DNA from 2 places in the Paenibacillus sp. M-152 genome. Region 1 is predicted to be linked to the other one. Evidence: predicted binding sites of a transcription regulator. Region 1 holds the regulator's gene; the other holds the start of a gene.
The links. The regulator NrdR, encoded in region 1, represses ribonucleotide reductase genes. The targets are predictions, from matches to a motif close to AACACNATATATNGTGTT.

Region 1 (9,241 bases):
TCCTTGGGATATCCCGATGGATCAATCCAAGCCTCATTAAGCATATAGCTTCTGACCCCTACTGGAATAATCCCCAGTTTTAAAAGATGACCCATATACTGATCCGATGCCACTCGTTTCGGGTTTGCAGGTACTTCTACATCGCCTTTTAGTGTCTTAACCGTTCTTGTCTGCGTTTGTACTGCCGCTTGTCCATCGCTGTTAGATGTTGCCACTGTATGATTAGCCTTCGTCTGCGAGCTTCCATGTGTATTCGTCGAAGCTGAGCAGGCCCCCAGCATCAATGATAAGCACAACATGATCATCATAGCCGTCATTTTGCCTCTACCGTGCATGAAAAAATCCCCTTCCGCATGATACCGATATTGATAATCAATATCAGTATAACGTGTGAAGGCTGTCCGCTGAAGGGCATATTTAAGCTTCGTTTGGGGCATACCTGATCTTGTCCCTGGATATGCTGCTGCTGTTCTTTTTTGAATCGTATAGGAGATAGTCCCTTATATTTCTTGAAGCTGCGACTTAATGAATGCGCATCTGGATATCCCACACGCTCTGCGATCTCCTGCAAAGTGGCATCCGTCTGCATTAGCAGCTCTGCCGCCCGATTCGCCCGTATCTGACCCAAGTAATGAATTGGACTGGTATGCATTTTACTTTTGAACAGCCTTGATAAATGTCCGGTACTGCACTCTAGGTCCTCCGCAATAGATTCTAGTGTTATAGGCCGACTAAAATGCTCACGAATATAGGTTACAGCTTGCGCTACCAAGTCAGGCTTAAGGGGCTGAATACCTTGTCGATCCAGTTGGTGTAACAACTCGAATACAAAATGATGAAACAAAGCTTTGACATGCAGTTTACCAAGTCCCGATCCCTTATGCCATTCTTGCTCCAACAGCTTCACTTTATCATACAGGGGCAGCGGGTAGTGAGGTGCGAAAGCATACTGATTCTGAAAAGGATTTTCCCTTTCCAGCAATTGTACAAGCTCCTTACGACTGGGCAGGGCCAAAGTTGCCTTGTACAGAATGATATAATATTCAAGCACATCCTCTGTCAGGACGCTCAAGCACATTCCTTTCCCCCCATGCAGGACATGGAAACGATCCACCCTATGAACACTGTCATCCAGCCATACTCGTGCACTTCCGCGCACCGTATATAAAAACGCACTGACGGAAGTCTATAGCTCCTCAATTCTTCCCCTTTATCCATTTTCTTATGGCGAACATCCATCACCTGTATAAACACATGATTCCACAATACAATGTGATCGTTCAACTTCATTACTACCACTCAGCCCCTATCCAAACCGATGTATTGCTTATCCCGCCCAATTTATTAGAATAAATTTATTATAATTGATAATCATTCTCACAAGCAATCATTACGTCTAACTTCCTCTAGATCGTCAAAGCCGCTGATTATCCCCCTATGCAAATATAAGAAAAAGCCCTGTAAAAGGGCTCTCTTTCTTGTGATCCATTCTATTGTCGCTTAAAGTTCCACCTCTATGATTAGGTTCCAAATCGTTTGCGATACCCGCACTTTCGGCACAACTCTTCTACTGCTTCTCTTCTGGAGAATCCAAAGTACAGACGGTTTGCACGCTCACCTTCCACGATCTCGGAAAAAGTTTGCTCATGCACATTTCCTAAGTTAATGACACCTTCTCCATCAAGACAGCAAGGGACCACTGTTCCATCCACCAAAACCGCCGCCTGACTGCGAAGCGCGTGACAAAAGCCTTTTCCGTCATCTTCCGGAGCACTCAGGCTAGGCCATTCAAATTCGTAGTCCTGATTCAAATATACATTAGGAGCGATTTTGACCCCACTGCCCGGTATTACTTTTTCCTCAATCCGATAATCCAGTCCAAACTCTTGCTCCAATTGCTCCAGTGTCTCCCGGTTGCGCTGACGCTGCACATTAGTCAAATTATCTTGAGTCAGATTCCAGAGACGGAAGGAAATAATGATATTGTGCTTCACAGCTTCTCTGACAAACGTGAAAATATGACCCAAATAACCTTCTCGATCCACAGAACCTTCATGCCCGTCGAAACTATGAAGAGAAAAATTCATCTGCCGTAAGGCTGGCTGACCAAGCAGCTTATGTCCGGTCTTCGGCAGCAAGGTACCATTGGTGGTAATGTTGACCTTTAAGCCTTTCTCATGCGCACTCTCCAGCAAAAGATCAATTTTGGGATGGAGCAAAGGCTCTCCTTTTACATGCAGATAAATGTAATCCGTATGCGGCTTGACCTGATCAAGCACATTCCGAAAAACTTCCGGATCAATAAATTTTTTGACACGTTGTGTCTGAGGGCAAAAACTGCATGCAAGATTGCAAATGCTTGTGATCTCAATGTATACCTTCTTAAAAGTCTTCAACATGATTTCCCCATTCTAACCTTCATCCTGAACATTTGGTTTATGCTCACTAATCTTATGATTATAACGGGTTATGAACGAGAGGTAAACTCTGCGGATATTTTCTATTGACCTTAGGTCTGACCTAAGGTTTATAGTGAAGTTATTCAATTATCAATTATGAGTAAGGAGACCTATCATTGAAAAAACACATAACGATCAGCCAGCTTGCTCAGCTCATGAATGTATCTGTACATCAGCTGCGGTATTTTGAGGAAAAGGGGATCCTTTATCCGTTATACACAGATGAAAATCAATATCGAATGTACGGACTTCATGAAATTTATCAACTTTCCCATATTTTAATGCTACGTAAACTAAACATCCCTGTCGGTCAAATTGAAGAATGTATGACTTCCTACACTGCCGATGATTACAACCAGCTTTTAGAACATTCGTTACAGAAGGTACAGGATGAAATCGCTAACTTAAAGTTGCTCGAACAGTTTATTCACAAAGTGCTAAAAGAACATCATACCCTTACCCAGCAGAACAATGAGTATCGACTCAAGCTGCAGGGCACTCGACATTTAAAGCTGTGGTTTGCATTGGAGAGTGATCAAGAACTCACGGCCAGGAATCTATTTGAGCAGCGGCCTGCCCCGCCACAATTATTTGAAAATGATCTACATTATCTATCTGATTCTGGAGAGGTGAAGCTATATTATGAAACGACATCAGGAACAGCTGACTACATTCTGGAAGAAGGTACCTATCTCTACAAGCACTTCTCCGCCACTGAAGACGCTGAGATAGAACACCAAGTCCAACAACTGGAGCATTATGCGACCCAGCACCACTATGAATGCTTAAGCAAAATCATTGTGGTGGAAAAATCCTATCTATCCATATTTGACAGCAACGAGCTGCAATATGAGATTCAAGTACAAATTTCGGATGTGCAGGAGGCGTTACATGAGTCCACAATCCTATGACATTGTTGCTTATCAAGAGCAAGACCATGAAGCTGTATGTAAGCTCTTAGTGGAATCGTTTAAAGCAAAATTTCAAGCTCTTGTTGCACTGGAGGATCAAGATATACAGCGTTTATTAATGCAGGTTTGGGTTCAAAATGCTAATTGTATATCTATGAAACAATTTGTGGCCAAAGAGAACGAAGATGTTGTTGGTGTCCTTTCGCTCAAATGGAAGGCTCCCTCCTCTTCACTTCCTATAGCCAATCTCATTTCTTTGGCTCCGCTTATAAAACAGTTTGGCTGCTTCAATGTATTTAAATTTTTGACAGGCATGCATGCGCTGGAATATAAGCCTGCCATAGATGAGTGTTACATAGATCATTTGGCGATTCGCTCAAGTCATCGCAATCAGGGGATCGGGCGACGTTTTCTAGCTTTCGCACAGCAGTTTACGGTTGATTCCGGTTTCCATGCGTTGACACTTCATGTAGCACATAAGAACCAGCAGGCTATTCGTTTGTACCACAATCTAGCGTTTGAAATAGAGCAGTCCCAATATAATTATTGGCGGCATTTTTGGTTCAAGGAGCCTGTATGGCATCTAATGAGCTGGAAAGAACGAAACTGCAATCGTGGAGAGAACAGCATTGAAAAAAACATATAGGCTTACCCTTGGTATTGTGGCAGGTCTGGTTGTTGCCTTGATATTGATTGTTTTATATCAAAATTCCTACAAGATGACGGAAGAAAAAATACAAATTGCGACTCCCAAAGGAGTATTAACAGGTACACTGGCTTTGCCTAAGAACTACTCGGGAAAGATTGGACTGGTTGTTTTTGTCCATGGAGATGGTCCAATCAATGACACCTATGATGATGGATACAAACCACTGTGGGAAAGGTTCGCTTCTAAGGGCTATGCTTCCTTATCCCTGAATAAGCCCGGTATTAACGGCGCTCCAGGCAATTGGCTGGAGCAGAGCATGGAGGATCGGGCACAGGAGATTCGATATGCAGTTGACTGGGCCAAAACCTTACCGATGATTGATAAGCACAAGATCGGCCTATGGGGGGCCAGTCAAGCAGGCTGGGTCATTCCGAAAATCGTTAAAGAGGAGCATGATATTGCATTCAGCATCCTTGTATCGCCGGCCGTGAATTGGATTACACAAGGGCAATTTAACACCAGGAAAGAGTTGGAACAAGAAGGAGCTAGCCCGCAGCAAATTAAAAAGAGACTGGACTACGACCAAAAGATTCTACAACTACTGAAAAAACATGCTCCCTATGAAGAGTACCTAAGCATGGCCGATCCTGAGAATATAATTCCCAAAGAAAGATGGAGCTTTATAGGCAAAAATTTTCGTTCTGATTCTACGGAAGAATTAAGCTACTTAAAATCCCCAGTACTCTTGGTTCTGGCTGGAAAAGATATGAACGTAGATGTAAAAGACACCGAGCGAGTATATCGCCAAAAGATATCTCCAGAGCTGCTGTCTGTCATTCATTTGCCTGAAGTTGACCATTCCATGATGAATGAACAAATCGCGCATTCCAAGTCCCTAACCTTCTTAACAGCCATATTTGCCCCGAGACAATTGGTGAATAGTGAGTACCTGAAGATTCTTGCCGATTATGTCAGTCAGCATTAAACAATGATATTCTTTTTTTCCATATTTCTTTGGAATAGGCTAATGAAAACCCCATCGAAAAATAAAAGGACTGATCAGAACCCACAAAGATTCTTTCTACACCTTTGTCCTTGACTCTTTTTATGGCTTCATAAATAACGGCTTTTCCAAGCCCCATTTTTCTATACTTCGGTATCGTACCTACAGGCTCCAGTATTCCTATTTTATTTAGCTCGTCGTACCAGAGAGTAGTGAAAGAAGCAACTTCATTCGCATCCGAAATTCTAAACCCGTTTGGTAATTCCAGCTTTACATCATGCGGTACATTCATATAGGACGTCGTTTCTTTCCCATCCTGCAAGATGTACCCTCTTTTTTCAAAAGCTCCTTCAGTTGCTCTCCATCCTCGTTTACGATTATATCTAAGTAGCTACATTCTCACCATGTAAAGTTAATTTCAATTCATTTCAGCATAATCTATTATTTCATTTAGAAATTCATTTGAAGGAACTCAACTCATTTGTAAAATACGAACTGCGTTGAAACAACGATCAAAGTTACACTCACAAACAATGGGTTGCTATTTATAATCAAACTCGATAAGCGCTCATTCAACCCTTACCTGCCCTTGGTTAGGCTGGAAACAGATCTATGAACAACAAAAAAAAACGGCATTTCTGCCGTTTTTTCTAAAGAATGGACTCTCAGGGACTCGAACCCTGGACCAATTGATTAAGAGTCAACTGCTCTACCAACTGAGCTAAGAGTCCATATAAAATTATGGTGGAGCCTAGGGGGATCGAACCCCTGACCTCATCGCTGCCAGCGATGCGCTCTCCCAGCTGAGCTAAGGCCCCGTCACATGTAAATGAATTAACGTTTCAAGCGACTTCTATATCATATAAAATATTCGACCCTGTGTCAATACTTTTATAAAAAAAATATAATCCTCTTTCCACAACGGCCCTAAAAAGATACAGTCAGCGATCAGTCGCTGTCTGTATCTTTGGATAACAGTGTTTTCAGTTCCTTCATAAACATATTGATGTCTTTGAACTGCCGATAGACGGACGCAAAGCGTACGTAGGCGACTTCATCCACCGGATAGAGCTGTTCCATGACTAGCTCACCAATCTGCTGGCTATCCACCTCTGTGGCTGCTGTGTTGCGTATAGCGTTTTCCACCTGAGATACGATCAGATCGAGTTGCTCGACTGATACTGGACGCTTTTCACAGGCTCGAATGAGACCGCGCAGCATTTTATCACGGCTAAACTCTTCACGGCTGCCATCTTTTTTGATGACCATCAATGGGGTCTCTTCTACCATTTCAAAGGTGGTAAAACGCCTGGCACACTGCTCGCATTCGCGACGGCGGCGGATGGACTTATTATCATTCGCTGGTCGCGAATCCAACACTTTCGTGCCATTGTAGGCACAATACGGGCACTTCATAATCTCATCACTTCCTTTTTCCAATAAATTCCCGAAGCTTTTTAGTAATAATTTTGTCGAAACGGATCATAATATGTTTACCACGTCGCGAGGAGGTGAACAACAATGGCACAAGGAAACAATGGCAACTCCAACAACCTGGTAGTCAGCAGATCCTCCGGTGCTCTGGAGCAAATGAAATATGAAATCGCTCAAGAGCTAGGTATCAGCATTCCTCAAGATGGATACCAAGGTAACATGACTTCCTATGAGAACGGTTCGATCGGGGGCTACATCACAAAACGCCTCGTAACGATCGCCGAACAACAATTGGCAGGTCAATACCAATAATCTCGGTAATAATCAAGAAGTAATACGAAAAAGTGTAGGGATAGGCTGCTAAAAACAGCCTGTCCTGCGCTTTTTTCATTTTAAAGCGAAAAGGCTCATATTGTCATTAACCTGTCACTTAAAACTCATTATAAATTTTTGTATATTGCCTGTAATAGTAGATGACTCGCTGTACATAATGCCGTGTCTCACCAAAAGGGATTTGCTTAATGGACTCTTCTTTGCCATCCCACACCCCTTGATCCAGCCACTCCTTAACTTTACCTGGACCAGCATTGTATGCCGCTACGATGACCACAGGATTATCCTGAAACTTCATAGACAGGTTATGCAGATACCAGGTTCCCAGCTCAATGTTGGTGCCGGGCTCGTGCTTTACACTGTCCAGCGGGACCTTCTGAATCTGGGCACTGTCCATAATCCAATTGGCGGTATTCGGCATAATCTGCATAAGCCCCAGTGCACCCTTGTGTGACTGCTTGCTGGTTTTAAAGTTTGTTTCCACACGGATAATAGACGCCACCAAAAATGGGTCCACTTCATACGTCTGAGAATATTGCCGAATTTCATCCTTATATTGAATCGGGTAAAACCATGACATCCAATTGGAATTGAGGAACAGAATCAGGACAAATCCGACAAACAAAATGAGCAGGACTCTTTTTTTACGTAAAATGTTCATGCAAGTCCCTTTCGCTGCCAAAACTGATCAATTTGCCGCTTCGTCTCAGTCTGTGTTCCGCTATTATCAATAACAATATCAGCCAAACTTTTTTTCTGCTCGATATCCATTTGTGCGGACAGGCGAAGCTCGGCTTGCTCTTCTGTCAGACCGTCTCTAAGCATCAGACGTCGGAGCTGAATATCACGTGGTACATATACAACCATAATTTCCTCGTACAGGCTCTCCAGCCCAGACTCATACATTAACGGGATATCTGCCAAAACAAGCTTGTCCGGCTGCTCCCGTTCATAAGCTTCCATGCGCAGACGCATTTCCTCACGAATAGCAGGATGCGTAATATCGTTAAGTGCCTGTCGCTGAACAGGGTCTCCGAATACAATCTCTCCCAGTCTTTTGCGGTGCAGGGTACCGTCACTGTTCACTATAGCTTGTCCAAAATGCTGTATGACCGCCGCCAGCACCGGATGCCCCGGAAGCATGACTTCCCGGGCAATGGCATCTGCGTCGATCAGCAGCGCACCCTTGGCGACCAAAAGAGCCGACACGGTGCTTTTTCCGGTAGCGATCCCTCCGGTTAATCCGATATTCATGCTCTTCACCTCATAACAGCTTCAATATGCCCATCATAATGAGTAATAATGCCGGCAATACACCGAGCGCCTTCATAAATCGAAATGCTGACAGGAAGAACCCTGCCTTCATACCAGCAATTAAAAATACACCACTGAATAACGTAATAGCCAGCGCAGTAGACAGGGGCTGAAAACCAAGCATGGCTGCACCTAATCCCGCTCCGAACGCATCGACCGATAATGCAATACCTAACCAAACCGCTTCGGTAGCAGATATACTGCCGGAACGGTCCATATCCGCAGCAGATGGGCTTCGAAGAATCCGAATAACAAGCCCCCATTTGCGGAACTCCAGCGAAAATAACGTTCGCTCCTCTTGCTGTAGCTCCAAAGAGGTTTCTGTCGGTAGGCCTTTTCCTGAGCTGCTTAGAGACTCTGTATTGGCATCCTCTGCACTTTTTTTCTCCGCAAGTGCTGATATATTCTCTGAATCAACCTGTTCCGTAAGGCGAAGATTCCCCGGGACTTCCGCTGCTTCCTCCGTCAAATCTTCCTTGCGGTGCAGAGCCTGAATCAAAGAGTAGCAGCCGATACAGATCAGAATGACAGCACCGAAAACCGTCGTATATACAGGAGACAGAACACGAGATAGTAATGCGCCGAGCTGCATGGATATGCCGATCACTAAACCTGAACATACTGAGATGATCGCAATCGACAACAGTGGAATTTTCATTTTGCGCAGACCATATGTAACACCGACTCCGAAACTGTCCAAACTTAGTGCAAATGCCAGTAACAGCAGGGCTCCCCAATGATTTGCCACTCCAAATTCCCTCCCATTGCGAAGGCTGGGCCTTACAGCAACCTACTTCCTTCGCAGTATTGGTACTTGGAACAATATATGAGAGGGATGGGCTTGGGGTGACTGTGCCTGTTTAGCGCAAAGGCTGGCAGACCGGGCAATGATGTGTGCCACGTCCGGCTACGACGGATTTTTCGATCAATGTACCACAGTTCATGCAAGGCTTCGCGTTACGTCCATAAATTTGCAACTGATGCTGGAAATCGCCCGTTTTGCCCTGTCCGTTGACGAATGATTTGATGGACGAGCCACCAACCTGAATCGACGCGCCCAGCGTGGAGACAATAGCTTCATGCAGTATGCGAAATTGACTATCCGTTAAGCTTTTGGCTGGCTGTGCCGGATGAATCC
Region 2 (9,241 bases), 170 kb from region 1:
TTCCCATTCCCGCAGAGGTCAAGGAACGTGTGGGACATGCTACCCTTAAAGTAGGTGAGACAGAGCTCATGTTTTCTGATACCTTTCCCGGCTCACCGTTTAGCAGCGGGAATCAAGTGAGTATCTGTATTACAACCGATAGTGTGGAGCAAGCTAAAAAAATGTTTGATGCTTTACAGCAAGGAGGACAGGTGGGAATGCCTTTGCAGGAAACCCATTTTAGTCCAGCTTATGGGAATGTAACAGACAAGTTTGGTGTCACCTTTCAAATGTTCACAGAAGCTCGATCGTAGTAAATAGAAAACGGCCCGATCCGCTACTATAGCGATCTGGCCGTTTTTTTGCGTGCATGTCCTTCGTCTGAAAAATAAATATACATACATAAAGGTATGGGGAGTGTTTGGATCTCTTTTTTTATGTATCGCTCAATTCCTAAAATAATCATTTTGTTATTGTTGAAATGGAAATAAAAATATATTATATTAAATTGTTAATGCACCAACGGGTGGGGGGATAGTCCATGAACAAAGAAGAACAGGTCATAATGGGTTTCAGGGACTTGTATAACAAGATGGTTTGGCTTAATAAGGATAAGATGGAGGACAGTCTTAAGGGTCATAAGCCTTCTGAAGTACATTGCATGGAATACATTGAAAAAAATGTACATTCTAACGTGACAACACTTGCAGAGTCCCTTTATATGACTAGCGGTGCCATAAGTAAAATAACTAAAAAGCTCATAAAAAAAGGCCTTATCGAAAGCTACCAGAAGCCGGATAACAAAAAAGAAATCTATTTTAGGCTTACTGAGCAAGGGAAAGTAATCTATAAAATCCATGAGGAACTGCACAAAGAGTTTCAAGAGCGGGATAAAGCCGTATTTGAGCAGGTAACTGATGAGCAATTTGACAGTATGCTTAGCTTCATAGATAAGTATAGCAGGCATTTGGATGCAGAAATAAAGAAAAAGGGTAACGATATTAAGTCGAAATAAAATTTGAATAATGAAAATCAAACCATAGGCAGCCGGGCTCTATTGAGAACGGACTGCTTTTTTTTATTTCCTGGGAAGGAAAAGTATGATACGATAATTTTGTTTCCTGGGAAGAAAAATCGCGACTTTTGAGGGGAGAATTGGAGTGTTCAAATTTAGATCACATAATGAACAGACCACAGAACAAACCGTAGATAAACACGCTTTAATATTCGGCCTTATCTCTGTGTTTCTTTGCGGAATAGGCTTCAGTATCATAACACCTGTCGTCCCATTCTTAGTGCAGCCTTATACAAGCAGTCCAGAAGAACAAGCCATAGTTGTTACGCTACTGACCTCTGTTTATGCATTTTGCGTGTTTTTTGCGGCTCCCGTACTTGGAGCTTTGAGCGACAAATATGGTCGTCGTCCATTGCTCTTAATATGCCTTTTGGGTTCCGTAATCGGGTACTTAGTTTTTGGTATAGGAGGAGCTGTATGGGTACTATTTGCTGGACGCATCATGGAAGGTATAACAGGTGGGAGCATAAGCACGATCTTCGCATATTTTGCAGACATTATTCCTCCAGAACAGAGAACTAAATACTTTGGATGGGTGAGTGCGGTTGTAGGTGTCGGCACGGTCATTGGCCCAACCCTAGGAGGATTACTTGCCAAGTTTGGTTATTCTGTACCCATGTATTTTGGAGCAATAATCACTTTATTGAATGTTGTTTATGGATTCTTTATTATGCCGGAGAGCCTTGACAAGAAACATAGACTGAAAGAGATCACCTTTGTAAAACTGAATCCATATACACAGCTTGCAAACGTACTTTCCATGAAAAACTTGAAAAGGCTACTTGTCTCAGCATTCTTACTCTGGATACCCAACGGATCTTTACAGGCAGTTTTTTCACAATTTACAATGGATACCTTCGGTTGGAAGCCTGCATTAATCGGACTTATGTTTTCGATTATGGGATTCCAAGATATCATTTCACAAGGTTTCATCATGCCAAAGCTCTTGATAAAACTTAGTGATAAACAGATAGCAATTCTGGGAATGGTCTCGGAGATTATAGGCTATGGTCTTATTGCGCTATCTGCTTTGTTCTCATTCTATCCACTTATTATCGCTGGAATGTTTATATTTGGTTTTGGCGATTCGATCTTTGGACCTTCATTTAATGGGATGCTCTCCAAGTCTGTCAATTCTAGTGAACAAGGAAGGATTCAAGGAGGTAGTCAATCTATTCAGGCTTTAGCAAGAATGATTGGACCTATCATTGGAGGTCCAATCTATGTATCATTTGGTCATGCCGCACCCGCTTTTATGGGTATGATTCTTATAGCGGTGGCCATACCAGTTTTATATAAGAGAACGCATGCGAATATGTAAACTACCGCTCGAAGCTTTCCGTAACCACCTGCATAGCAGGTAGTTTTAAGAAAATAATAGGGTTTCAGAACTTAGGAATAAGTTCTGAAACCCTATTTGTTTACAGTCTGAGCCATCCGCATGTGGATGGCTCTTTATAGTATCGCCTTGCTAAATTCATTTTACGTATGTGTACTTATACGCCAAAGTTAAAATCATCATCTGTTAGCGGCTCTACATTCATCGCCCGCACATAGCCGTTTCCTTTTTTAGAAAAGAAATCATGCTGCTTGGTGTGGGTGCTGATGCCGTTGAATACAATGGGATTGACTTCTTCTTCTTCAAAAAGTGGATCAAAGCCCAGGTTCATCATGGCCTTGTTGGCGTTGTAGCGCAAGAAGACTTTAACATCGTCTACAAGTCCAATAGGGGCATAAATTTGCTCGGTATACTGTTCTTCGTTATTGTGCAAGTAGCGCAGCAAGCCTACCAGCGTCTGGTAGAGATCGCGTTGTTCTTCCTCGTCCAGTTCCGCATAAATCTCCTGTGCCAGTACACCTACGTAGACACCGTGTATACTTTCGTCCCGCAGGATCAGATCGATAATTTCCCCGCTGCATGTCAGCTTGCCCTGACCCGCCAGATAGAGAGGATAGAAGAAGCCGCTATAAAACAAATAGCTTTCTAACAGCACCGATGCAGCCATCGCGAGATACAGGTCTTTCGGTGTATGAATGTTCATATAATACTGACGAATGGTTTCTGCTTTCGTTTGGAGATGCGGATTTTCTTCCACCCAGCGGAATACACCGTCAATTTCTTCCGTGGAAGCCAGGGTTGTAAAGATGCTACTGTACGACTTGGCATGAATTTGCTCCATCATCGCCATAAAGCTTAATACCGCTTTGCGTTGCAGTCCGTCCACATGCTCCATAATTTGCGGCATACCCACGCCGCCTTGAATGGTGTCCAGCAGGGTCAAGCCGCCCAGCACCTTCATGTAGGCTTCTTTTTCGATATCACTAAGGGTTACCCAGGACATTTTATCGTCAGACAGAGGAATTTCATCATCCGTCCAAAATTGCATAATGTTCTGGTTCCAGAACATCAATGTGAAATCATCGTCCGAGCGGTTCCAGTTTACAGCTTGTATACCTGTCATTGTTAGCATTCTCCCTTCAGCTTGCGAGATTCCCTGGAAACACACATTGAGAGGTTACCGGAGAGTCATCGTATGCTTGACATACGGAAGCTGTATCCGCGAGGGCCTTGTTCAATCCTGTAAAGGTCTGAACCACGCGCTGGATACAGCTTCTAATGCCAAGCATTCATATCTATTCAAAATCTCATTTTATTCTATAGCTTGTTACCATGTATGCATTAGATGGAGCAAGTGAGGCACTCTTCCACAGACAGTTTTTTGGTACGTGTGTAGTATAACGATTTAAGTCCTTTATGTGCGGCGTACAGATAGCAACGTGCTAACTGACGCGTAGTCACGTCACTGTTCACATGAAGCACAGTCGAAATTCCTTGGTCCACGTGAGGCTGGATTTCAGCAATCAGATCAAGCACTTTGAATTGATCCATTTGATAAGCGGATTTGTAAAAGAATACATTATCCTTTTGCAAATACGGCATTGGATAGTAAGTTGTTGAATTCGCATAGGTACGAGTTTCAATCTGTTCGACAATCGGCATAACGCTGGACGTTGCATTTTGAATATACGAAATGCTGGCAGTGGGAGCAATCGCCATACGGTAGGCGTGATACAGACCGTTCTTCATGACGTCTGCTTTAAGTGTGTCCCAGTCTGCTTGAGTCGGAATATAAATATCCTTGAACAGTTCTTGCACACGTGCCGTTGTCGGACGATAATCTGTGTTCAGATATCGGTCAAAATATACACCTGTCGCATAATCCGATTCCTCAAATCCATAGAAGCTTTGTCCGGCTGCTTTTGCGATTTCCATACTCTTTTCGATGGAATGATAGTTCATCGTCATAAAGAAGGTACGGACAAAATCCTTCGCTTCATTGCTTTCATATGCAATCTTGTTCTTGGCAAGGTAGCCGTGCAGATTCATGACACCCAGACCAACGGAATGCATTTCACGGTTCGCTTTCGCGACACCTGGTGCATTAGCTACTTGGGTCATATCGCTGACCGAGGTAAGAGCAATCATACCCTCATGAACGGACTCGCGGATTTTGCCGTGCTCCATCACATTTACAATGTTCAGGGAAGCCAGGTTACAGCTTACATCCCGGCGAATAATATCCTGTTGTCCATAATCGGCAATCTCAGAAGTTTCCTGTAGCTGGAAGATTTCCGTGCACAGGTTTGACATTTTGATTTGGCCCACGTTTTTAAGAGCATGCGCCTGATTTGCGTTACTCTTATTCATAATATATGGATAGCCAGACTCCAACTGAATCATGGCAATTTTCGTCAGCATATCACGTGCGCTCATTGCTATTTTTTTCTTCACTCGATCGTCAGCGAGCAGTGTATCGTACATTTCATCCAGATCCATGTCGTCCAAATGCGTTCCATAAGCCTTGAACACACTATAAGGTGCAAACACATGCAGCGGTTCATTATCTTGAGCCAGCTTGTAAAAGCGGTTGGGCACCAGCAATCCGATCGAAAGTGTCTTAAGGCGTACTCTTTCATCGGCATTAATTTTTTTACTATCCAGGAACTCCAGCACGTCCCATCCGAATATGTTGTAATAGGCAGCGCCAGAGCCTTTACGTTGACCCATTTGATCCGCGTAGGAGAAACCATCTTCCATCAGCTTCAGCACAGGCATAATGCCTTTTGCTGCGCCTTCTACACCTTTAATCGCCTCACCGCGTGACCGCAGCTTCGACAGGTTAACCGCCACACCGCCGCCAATTTTGGACAATTGCATGCAAGTGTTCAGTACATAGTTGATTGAGTTCAAAGAGTCGTCCATTTCGAGCAGGAAACAGGACACCAATTCCCCACGACGGCTTTTGCCAGCGTTCAGGAAAGTTGGTGTAGCTGGCTGGAGACGTTGCTCCATCATCGAGCGGGACAACAGGCGGGCCGTATCGGCGTTGCCGCGTCCCAAATGCAGGGCGACAGCAGCCACCCGGTCAGGGTAGTGTTCCAGGTAGACTTTACGGTCATTACTCTTCATTGCATAATCGGTATAAAACTTGGATGCTGCCATATAGGAAGGGAATTTAAAATTATAGCTATGAGTGATATGGAAAATATCATTAATTTCATCAGCCGTGTAGCTGTTATAGAAATTTTCGTAATAATCATTCTCAATCATATACAGCACTTGAGCAGCTGTGTCAGCAAACTTCAAACTCCGTTCTTGAACTTCCTTCATAAATTCTGCTACAGCCTCTTGGTCCTTTTCCAATTGGAAAAAGCCGTCTGTATCGCGTTTCATCAACATGTTGTTCAATTCAATATGCCGCAACTCGGCTCACCTCCTGTTTAAAACGCTCTACATCTCCGAACGTTCCAGATAATTCAAATTTGCTAATCACGGGGACATTATAATGGTCGGCAATCAAATCCGCACTTTTGGCAAATTTATCACCCCAGTTACGGTTGCCGCTTGCAGCTACACCAACAAGGTTTTGTGCATTTTTTTTCAAAAATGAAGATACCCTCTCAGGTATCTGTCCAAACCCGGTTGTATATGTAATGAGTACGTAAGGTTCTTCTATAGTCATTTGTTCCTCAATCTGAACAGCCGGAAGCTTGAGCTTGTTTATAAATCTTTTTACATTGCCGGTCTTGGAATCATAAGCAATCAGCATGGTGTGCAACCTCCTTAACAATTAACGAAAAAAAGAAAACGGCATTGCCAAGAGACCCATTATAGCTGTAATCCCTTGCTGGCTGCGCCATTTAAGATTTTTGACTCTATATTTACATGTATTTTCATACCTTTATCTTCAAGATATCGGGCATAAATACGTTTTTTACACTATATTTAGAGTACATTCTCTATTTTATATCTATATATAGTTTTGTCAATCGGTCTAGAGAGGCTCAGAGGACCTAGATCCGGTGTAAGTCCAAGCAGGGTGCGGAAAAGAGCGAAAGAACTTTTTTTTCGTAAGTATGTTAAAAAAGTATTGGAGTTTTTGAGGCTGGAGATGTACGATTTGTCAATGGGCAATAGAATGTAAAATTTACATTTTACTGTAGAAAGGATGAAGTGGATGGAAAGTGGTTTTTTTATGGAATTTCAATCGTTTAATATGATCTTTTTTATCGTGTTTGGACTTATTGCTATTGTAATTATTACGGGGATTGTGAAAACAATCGGAGCGGGTCTTTCCAATCAAGCAGCCGAACAGGTTCAACGTTCATGCAAGGTTGTGGATAAGCGAACTAGAGTGCGTGGGGGATCGGGTGATTTTTCAGCTTCGACCGATTACTATATCACCTTTGAGTTTGAAGGAGGTGAACGTAAGGAGCTGAAGGTAAAGGGTTCGGATTTTGGAATGATTGTAATCGGGGATCGCGGGGAGGTTCATTATAAAGGTACACGTTTTCTGGAGTTTGTGAGATTAATGGGAGCGTAAAGGGATGGCGAGGTGTTAGAGTATTACCAGAACAAATACATATAGGGAGGAAGCTGACGATGCCACATATCATTGGAGCACGAATTGTTTTAAGAGAGTACCGTCAGGAGGATATACCTGATATCCGAAGATGGGTCAATGACCCGGAAATCACACATGGTTTAAGCGACGTATTTATCTATCCGCATTCACTGGCTAATAGTGAATCGTTTGTACAGATGATGATTGACGGCAACTCTGAGATCAAGGGCTTTATCATTGCTCATAAAGACACATTGGACTATATTGGACAACTCGATTTATTCAAAATTAACTGGGTGAATCGGCACGCCACCCTTGGGATTGTGATCGGGCGTGACGGTGACCTGGGTAAGGGATATGGGCGGGAAGCAATCCGGTTGATACAAAAATTTGCGTTTCATTCGCTGAACCTGCATCGGCTGGAACTGGAGGTGTATGCGTTCAATGAACGTGCATATCGTTGCTATCTGGCATGTGGCTTCAAGGAGGAAGGGCGGCTACGGGAAAAGCTTTTCAGGGAAGGACAGTACTATGACATTATTCAGATGGGAATGTTGCGAAGTGAGTATGAGGCTGTAGAGAAAACGAAGGAATCCTGAAAGTGAGGCCACATAAGCTATTTTACTCCGTCAGCTTTCTGCAATTTTAAATGAGTGAAATCACGGGAACTACGCTTATTCTATTTCTATTAGCTAAAGGACTTTCTCTGCAAAGTGCGAATTTCTTGCTGGTTGTATTCTTTGTAAGTATTTTTCCGTTTGAAATACCAACAGGAGCTATTGCAGACAAATATGGAAGAAAGATTTCTATTGTTATGGGGGTCTGTTGTTTTCTAGTCTACAGTGTGTTGTTCGTTTGGGCAGATCACATGTGGCTGCTTGTGTTCGCACAAGTCTTTGGGGGTCTGGCAATATGCTTGCAATCAGGCTCGTTGGAATCCTGGGCTGTGGAAAACAGTGATAAGCCGATGGAAGTTCTTTTTACAACATCTAATAGTATACAGTATATTTCGGGATTTATTTGCGGTCTGTTGGGGGCCTTTCTCGCAACTTTTAACTATTCACTTCCCTGGGTGGCCAGCATTGTATCTATTATCCTGTGTATTTTTCTATGCTGCTTTTATATGGGTGAGAAGAATATTCCCCATCGAAAAACATCAACTACTCACATTAAAACGATTATCGGGGAAAGTGTCTGTATCGGTTTGAAAATAAGTCGATCTGGATTGTGTTTATCATTGGTTTATTTATCAGCTTTTCGAATTCGGCGGGGAATACCTTTCAACAGCCACGTCTGGTCGGTCTTTCTGAACAAGGGATTTGGATTATGGGGTTTATTAAGGCAGGCTATTCACTATGTATGACTTTGGGAAGCTATCTGGTTCGAAAGCTAGGCGCACGTTATAGTGATGTACATATACTCATGTATGCTTGCGGGATGATTGGGATATGGCTCATTTTAGCGGGTGCTTTCAACACGTTTTATCCTGTACTGCTTACCTTTTTTATCTATGAAATTGGGCGAGGGATGTACCCGGTTGCCAAACAAATTTTTCTGAACAAAAGAATCTCCAATGAGTATCGTTCAACACTGCTATCTCTGGATTCAGCCATTTCCCAACTAGGCATGTGTATAGGTTTAATCGTGACAGGCATCGTAAGCCGTAATTTTACCAATCTTGCTTCGGATCAAACACCTATTCAGATATCTTGGATGCTGTGTGGCGGGATTGCATTGATCCCAATCTTTTTGTTGCTTTATGTCCATCGGGGATCAAGGAAAAATAGTTCTTGGAAAGAAAAAGCAACAAAGCAGAATGTTTAATGCAAACAGGGCTAAACAGGTTCTGGCTGTCAGCCCCTATGCACCTTCATGAGTAATCAGACTCTATTTCTCCCCGTACCATAACTTCAGACGATTCTGGATCAGGCCAGTGTAGATTTCTTCAGCCTTTGGTACACCCGCCTGATCCAGCTCTTGGAGCATGCGGTCATACACAGCATCGAATTGATCTGGCTTGGCGAGTACGGCCTCAGGAATCCGTTTGCGTACAATGTCCTGCGACTTCTGATAAATAACATTGTAATTTGTATTGGTCGGAACAGGCATGTTGTAGGCAGCACCCCACTCTTTTACCGGAAAATCCTTCTCGTTCGGGAATAGGTCTTTCCATGTCCGGGCTTTATATGCCTGAAGGGATTCTTTTTCTGCTTGGCTATAATTTTCGGTAATCATCTCCGGATAATTGGTTGTGTAATAGTTGCCAGTAGGGTCCTTAACG

Region 2: the regulator NrdR is predicted to act here: its motif matches at 6,332-6,349, upstream of nrdI (class Ib ribonucleoside-diphosphate reductase assembly flavoprotein NrdI).

What each region holds. Positions count from the first base shown of each region.
Region 1 is NZ_CP034141.1:1,900,153-1,909,393, reverse strand. It holds gene EGM68_RS26015 (ABC transporter substrate-binding protein) at 1-335, opposite strand, end outside; gene EGM68_RS26010 (helix-turn-helix domain-containing protein) at 314-1,078, opposite strand; gene EGM68_RS08660 (radical SAM/SPASM domain-containing protein) at 1,521-2,399, opposite strand; gene EGM68_RS08655 (helix-turn-helix domain-containing protein) at 2,576-3,370, shown strand; gene EGM68_RS08650 (GNAT family N-acetyltransferase) at 3,351-4,016, shown strand; gene EGM68_RS08645 (alpha/beta hydrolase family protein) at 4,000-5,004, shown strand; gene EGM68_RS08640 (GNAT family N-acetyltransferase) at 4,991-5,344, opposite strand; tRNA gene EGM68_RS08635 (tRNA-Lys) at 5,681-5,753, opposite strand; tRNA gene EGM68_RS08630 (tRNA-Ala) at 5,765-5,840, opposite strand; gene nrdR (transcriptional regulator NrdR) at 5,971-6,438, opposite strand; gene EGM68_RS08620 (alpha/beta-type small acid-soluble spore protein) at 6,544-6,768, shown strand; gene EGM68_RS08615 (lytic transglycosylase domain-containing protein) at 6,887-7,450, opposite strand; gene coaE (dephospho-CoA kinase) at 7,447-8,043, opposite strand; gene EGM68_RS08605 (MntP/YtaF family protein) at 8,054-8,851, opposite strand; gene mutM (DNA-formamidopyrimidine glycosylase) at 8,964-9,241, opposite strand, start outside.
Region 2 is NZ_CP034141.1:2,068,142-2,077,382, forward strand. It holds gene EGM68_RS09490 (VOC family protein) at 1-293, shown strand, start outside; gene EGM68_RS09495 (MarR family transcriptional regulator) at 521-994, shown strand; gene EGM68_RS09500 (MFS transporter) at 1,140-2,375, shown strand; gene nrdF (class 1b ribonucleoside-diphosphate reductase subunit beta) at 2,551-3,516, opposite strand; gene nrdE (class 1b ribonucleoside-diphosphate reductase subunit alpha) at 3,735-5,819, opposite strand; gene nrdI (class Ib ribonucleoside-diphosphate reductase assembly flavoprotein NrdI) at 5,806-6,165, opposite strand; gene EGM68_RS09520 (DUF2500 domain-containing protein) at 6,574-6,939, shown strand; gene EGM68_RS09525 (GNAT family N-acetyltransferase) at 6,999-7,559, shown strand; partial or broken gene EGM68_RS26040 (MFS transporter) at 7,610-8,164, shown strand; gene EGM68_RS26045 (MFS transporter) at 8,188-8,784, shown strand; gene EGM68_RS09535 (ABC transporter substrate-binding protein) at 8,848-9,241, opposite strand, start outside.